2 regions of the Paenibacillus sp. FSL H3-0457 genome follow, and region 2 is predicted to be linked to the other one. Evidence: predicted binding sites of a transcription regulator. Region 2 holds the regulator's gene; the other holds the start of a gene.
The links. The regulator Rex, encoded in region 2, represses fermentation and respiration genes when NADH is low (regulators of the CRP and FNR family bind a similar motif). The targets are predictions, from matches to a motif close to TTGTGAAATATTTCACAA.
Positions count from the first base shown of each region.

Region 1: MHH25_RS28440 (formate/nitrite transporter family protein) is a predicted target of Rex. The motif match lies at 1,667-1,684, and genes of this name have one in related genera.

Region 1 covers NZ_CP150283.1:6,459,525-6,462,953, forward strand. The annotation lists gene MHH25_RS28435 (molybdopterin oxidoreductase family protein) at 1-279, opposite strand, end outside; gene MHH25_RS28440 (formate/nitrite transporter family protein) at 707-1,558, opposite strand; gene MHH25_RS28445 (FAD-dependent oxidoreductase) at 1,935-3,296, opposite strand.
Region 2 covers NZ_CP150283.1:4,288,052-4,291,480, reverse strand. The annotation lists gene dinG (ATP-dependent DNA helicase DinG) at 1-1,523, shown strand, start outside; gene MHH25_RS18920 (redox-sensing transcriptional repressor Rex) at 1,743-2,396, shown strand; gene MHH25_RS18915 (amidohydrolase) at 2,383-3,429, shown strand, end outside.

The DNA of each region.
Region 1 (3,429 bases), 2.2 Mb from region 2:
CGTAATCTCGTGAATCGCTTCATCCCAACTAATTCGTTCAAACTTGCCTTCACCTTTGGCTCCTACACGTTTCATCGGATATTGTAGACGCTCGGGGTGATATACCCGCTCAGTCATATTCCTAACTTTATTACAGATGGCACCCTTGGTTATGGGATGATCCGGATTGCCTGCCACCTTCACAATTTTGCCGTTCTCTTTATGTAATAACAGACCACAAGTGTCCGGACAGTCGAGCGGGCACACCGCCGCAAATACACCATTCTCCTGATCGATCATCGTAAGGCTCCCCTCTTTAAAAGCTATCCCTATATCATATCTTCTTCGAGGTTATCGCGTAAAGAGAACAGTATGTTTTTGCTTCATATTCACCGCTATAGCGGCTTCAAAATATTTTCAAAAAAATGTTTTTGAGTTTGATTCAACTTCAGAATTCAGGGGTAAATTAAAAATAAGGCATTAGGCTAGTGTTTCCCCACTTCCTCCTCATGCCATATCATGGACCACTCCCGAAATTCGCCATGAACAGGTTTCGTTCCCCCGAACCTTGTCATGGCGAATTTATTTTGCGTTAAACTCCAACAAGAACCCCATACAAAAAAACGATCCCACCCTGCTCCATCACAGCATATTCGCCATGAACCGAGCAAGATCAGAATCGTCTTCACTTCTGCTATAAGTGTATATATGCCCCGCTTTGTGCCCTCTATGCCTGCTTACTCAACATCACTCTAGCCTCCGTCTCCACAGCTTCGATCGACGTTGCTATCTCCGGCTTTACTTTTGGCTCAGCTTGGCGCAGGTACGCCACCCAATAGGCTGCAGCTACAAACAGAGCACCACCAGTCAGATTCCCGAGCCATACCGGAATGAAATTCATCACATATTGACCCCATGAATAATGTCCTTCAAAGATTGCCGCCGGGATGAGGAACATATTGGCCACAACGTGCTGGAATCCAATCGCCACAAATGCCATCGTTGGAAACCAAATGCCCAGTACCTTGCCACTCATCGTATCCGAAGCATAAGATAGCCACACGGCCAGCGCGACCAACCAGTTACAGCCGATGCCAGAGATGAAAGCTTGCAAGAAGCCGTCATGCAGCTTATGTCCAGCCATATCCACCACTTTCGCCAGATATACACCTTCTCCGGTCAGACCCAGCACATGTCCAAACGCGTACGCGACAAACAAAGCTCCAACAAAATTACCAATCGTCACTAAGGTTAGATTTTTCAACATACTACCCACAGATAATTTTCTTGCAATCGTAGCAAGTGGAACTGCCATCATGTTACCTGTCAGCAGCTCTCCACCACCGATGAGTACCAAGATTAATCCAACCGGGAACACTGCTGCTCCAATCAGATTGACCAGACTTCCCCACTCAGCTGGCGCAGAAGCAATCACCCGAATATCCAGTAGAAACCCCAGCGCAATAAAAGCCCCTGCCAGAAAACTAAGCACCAGTACAGAAGACACCGGATATTGAGCCTTCTTCATTCCTGTTTGCGCCGTATATTGTGCAACCTCAAGAGGTGTTTTTGCTGCCATATCATTCATCCTCTCCTTCATTGTTCATCGTTTGGAAAAACGACCTGAATTTCATTGTTTATGCGTTGAATACCATATCTCAATTGTATCTTGGTACTGCGCAAAACTTTGTGCAAATTATCACAATGTTGTTTAAAAAGATACTTTCAGAGCGTCTTTGAATAGTTAAGTCAGCAAGAGTGTAGTAAGGCCTTTTGTAGTTAAAAAAATCACAAAAAAGACTGACGATATACTCGCCAGTCTTCTTTTCCTTTATAATCATCCGCCTTGTTTCGTAATCTTGGCAGTTATTGTACTCCTCTTATTTACGGACAAGCATGACTTATCTTTGTATGGCGTTTATCATGCCCTCTGTTCAACCATCTATTCTGCTTCCTTACACCATTGCTGGTGCTTTTACTTCTATTGGAGGCAGTGCTTGCAGACCCGCCGTGTTCAGGAAGTTCCATGGTTTGTTGTAATGCGGCTGGAAGAAAAAGTCGATGAAGGCCAGCTCATCTACGGTCATGTTATTTTGGATGCAGACCGAGATCGTATTAATCGATTGAGTCAGATCAACCTGAGACATCACCTGTGCTCCGACAATTCGACGAGTAGCCTGCTCATATACTACTTTGAGCAACAGTTTCTCAGCCGTTGGCATAAACTCCGGACGGTAGCTGTCTTCCAGTACGACAGATTCAACAATCAGACCTTCGTCAGCCGCAGACATTTCCGTCATCCCTGTACCCGCGATATTTTGCTCATAAATTTTGATACCCGATGTTCCTTGTGTACCCATATACGGTGTCGTAGGACGAACCAGGTTACGGGCTACGAGTGTACCCATCCGCACGGCGTTGGTTGCCAGTGGAATGTAAGATGCTTTGCCTGTTGGGTTGTAATGAATAGCACAGCTGTCACCCGCAGCGAAGACGTCTTTTTGACTCGTTTGCATATATTTATCCACGATGATTGCGCCGTTTGGCAGCATATCCACTTGGCCTTTGAGCAGCTCTGTATTTGGACGGAAACCAATGCACAGAATAACCAGATCGGTTTCGAACTCTCCTTTGGACGTGATCACTTTAGTCACTTTGCCATTTTCACCAGTAAACTTCTGTACCGTTTGACCAAGTGCCAAATTGATGCCGCGTCCAGTCAACGTATCTTCAATCGCATCCGTGAACTCAGGGTCCAAGTATTTATTCAAAATCCGGTCCACACTGTCGATCAGGGTAACTTCCTTGCCGTTCATTTGGAAAGCTTCCACCAGCTCTACGCCGATATATCCTGCACCTACAACAGTGACACGTTTGGCATCTTTGGCTTTTTCAATAATCGTGTTGGAATGATTGTAGTTTTTGCAAAGTAAAATGTTATCCATCTCGATGCCTTCAAGCTTTGGAACGACAGGCCATGACCCCGTTGTCACGATCAGTTTGTCAAACGTATCTTCAAATTCTTCCCCGGTTTGCAGGTTTTTAGCCTGAAGGGTATGGCCCTTGGCATCTACTGCTGTTACTTCATGAAGCATCTTGGTCTCAACACCAAGCTCTGCCAGTTGATTAGGCGAAGAATAGAACAAGCCGTCAGGGTCTTTCACAACCCCACCTACGTAGAGCGCAATGCCACAAGATAGGAAGGAGATATTGTCATTGCGCTCATACACCGTGATGGTAGCATCCGGGTACAATTTGGCGGTATTTACGATGGCTGCGGTTCCTGCGTGTGTACATCCGATAACTGCGATTTTCATTAAAAGTTCCTCCTCGAAATATATAAATGAGTTTGAATATAAGGTTGTTATGGTTGTGAAACATTTCACTTCTTGTTCGAAACTGTGTATGTGATTTATTTCACTTTATACACTCATTATAATGTGATATTTT
Region 2 (3,429 bases):
CCAAATTATTTACGGATGTGAAAGCCGCGCATCAGCTGCTGCCAGCCTATGAGAGTCTTGTGATCGATGAGGCACATCATCTGGAGGATGTCGCTGGTAAACATCTTGGAATGCATATGAAATATTTCACCTTGGTTCATACACTGACCCGCCTATTTAAAGACAGTCGTAATGGTCAGCTACCTATGCTTCGTTCGCAGTTTTCCGGGCATGAAAATTCGGTGCAATGGGGCTCCATGGTGGATCAGATGTTCCCGCTCGCTCTTGAAGTTAAGGAGCTGTGGGATCGTATGAGCGATGCCTTGTTTGGTCTCTTGCCTGAACGAAGTGATGCTTCACCGGGAGAGACGGGGCAATTTTCACTGCGTCTGAAAGCATCTCAGAAACCTGCAAAATGGCAGGAGTTGCAGGATCTGGAGAACCAGATCTATGTGACTCTGGGCGATTTGGTTCGCAAAGGGGACAAATTGCTGCTTGAAGTGAAAGAGGATCAGGATGATTATCAATCGGATAGTCTGATCACGGACATTACAGGACTGCTGAAAGATCTGACCACATTGAAGGAGAATCTACGTTTCTTCATGCGTATGGATGACGCCAAAACGGTGTACTGGATGGAAGCCAGCGGCCAATTCCGCAGCAAATCTCTCCAGCTGTATGCCGTACCTGTAGATGTGAGTGCACAACTTAAGGATTTATTTTTTGATAAAAAGAAAAGTGTTGTGCTTACATCGGCTACGCTTTCGGTAGATAAGTCATTCCAGTTCATGATTGAACAGCTTGGCTTGCAGGAAGCCGCCGAGAACAATCGGCTATTAACGTCGATGTTGCCATCACCTTTCAACTATCGCGATCAGGCACTTCTGGTGATTCCGCGTGATTTCCCAAGTGTGAAGGGAAGTGTGGGTGATGCGCACTTTGTTAATATGCTGGTGCAATCACTCGCAGAGACGGCAATTGCTACGCGTGGACGCATGATGGTTCTGTTTACTTCATACAAGATGTTGCGACAGGTCTATGATCCGCTGAAGGAGGCACTGTCTGGCAACGACATCTCGTTGCTTGGTCAAGGCGTTGACAGTGGAAGTCGTTCCAAATTGACTCGCAGGTTCCAAGATGCCAAAGCTACGGTACTTCTGGGCACAAGCAGCTTCTGGGAGGGTGTAGATATCCCGGGAGAGGCGCTAACCTGTCTCGCTATTGTGCGACTGCCGTTCCAGCCACCGAATCATCCGTTGGTGGAAGCCAAGAGTGAGTTGCTTCAGGAACAGAAGAAAAATCCGTTCATGAAACTGTCCGTGCCGCAAGCGGTCATTCGTTTCAAGCAGGGATTTGGCCGGTTGGTGCGTACAGCGAAGGACAGAGGAATTGTCATTGTTTATGATACACGGGTGATTGAAGCGTATTATGGTAAATTCTTTTTGTACTCATTACCTGGTCCCAAAATGGAGCATATGCTCACGGAGCAAATGGTTCCACGAATTACCGAGTGGTTGGAAAAACCTGCTAATGAACAAAAATAATGGTTGTTTTGTTCGTTATATCATTGCATGACACTATCGTTTGGCGTTAAACTTTATTAGATATTTCCGTATCCGATTAAAGCAGTTGCACGTAAGAACTTATAACCTAAATTACAAGGAGCATTCCGTATAAAATGTCACGTTTATCTTTGAGTTTTATACAGAATGCTCATCTTTTCATCTATTATTTTATCGTGGCCTTGGTAAGGGGGAGCAAGAATGAAATCGGATAAAATTTCGGAAGCGGTGGTACGACGTCTGCCTGTATACTTGCGTTATTTGAACGAGTTGCATCAGCGTGAGGTGGCTACTGTTTCTTCTCAAGAGCTTGGACAGAGGCTGGATCTGAATCCGGCCCAAATTCGTAAAGACCTGGCTTACTTCGGTGATTTTGGTCGTAAAGGGATCGGGTATGATGTATCCTATCTGATCGAAAAAATTCGTCACATTCTCAAAATCGATCAGCAAATTAATGTAGCTCTGGTAGGAGCGGGTAACCTCGGTCAAGCCTTGTCCAACTACAACGCATATCTGAAAGACAACATGAAGATTGTTGCTGTATTTGATGCATATGGACCGAAGATAGGTAGTCAAATCAACAGTTTGACGGTAAAACCAATGGATGAATTGACGGAAGCGGTTAAAATGGAAAACATTCGCATCGGAATTATCACGGTTCCGGATACGGAAGCCCAAAATGTAGCCGATCAGCTTATTGAATCAGGAATTGAAGCGATCCTTAATTTTGCACCAACCATTCTAAAAACACCGCCGCATATCCGCATTCACCATGCTGACTTTACAACGGATCTGCTTAGTTTGGCCTATTACTTGGAGACTGGAAAGGACGACGAGGAAGATGACAACAAATAGATGGGTAATTCACAACGGCAAATTTGCCGTTAATGAAGGCGGCACAACATGGAACGTGGTCCACGGATACATGGTTGTTGAGAATGACAAGATTGTGCATATTGGTGAGACATTGCCGGATGAAGACAAAAATTGTACCAAAGTGGATGGAAAAGGACTGTTCTTCCTGCCGGGTCTGATCAATACGCATGGTCATGCAGCGATGTCGTTGCTCAGAGGGCACGGAGACGATCTTGCATTGCAAGTATGGTTGCAGGAAAAAATGTGGCCGATGGAAGCGAAAATGACTTCAGAAGATGTATATTGGGGAACTTCGCTATCAGTGCTTGAAATGTTGAAAGGCGGAACTACAGCTTTCCTGGACATGTACGATCACATGGATCAAGTTGCCAAAGTTGTGGAGCAATCCGGCGTTAGAGCAGCACTGGCACGTGGTGTAATCGGGCTGTGCTCGGAAGAAGAACAATTGCGGAAGCTGGAGGAGTCGGCAGCGTTTGCACGTGAGTGGAATGGACAGGCAGATGGTCGCATTACAACCGTAATCTCGCCACACGCCCCATATACATGCCCTCCTGACTACATAGAGAAGCTTGTGCAGGTCGCGAACGACCTAAACCTTCCCCTTCATACACATATGTCGGAAACGCTTCGTGAAGTCGAGCAGAACGTGGCTGATTATGGACTGCGTCCTGTGGCACATCTGGAGAAACTGGGCTTTTTCTCTCGTCCATCCCTGGTTGCACATGCGGTGCATCTGAATGACGAAGAGATTGAGATTCTGGCCCGCCATGATGTGGCTGTATCCCATAACCCGGGAAGTAATCTGAAACTCGCTTCCGGTGTTGCGCGGGTACCTGCGTTGCTGAAAGCTGGAGTTACCGTGTCACTCGGAACAGACGGACCGGCAAGCAACAACAACCTGGATATGTTCGAGGAAATGAGACTGGCTGCATTGATCCACAAAGGTGTATCTGGTGACCCGACGGCAGTGCCAGCAGGCGAAGCGTTATTACTCGGAACGTCATACGGTGCC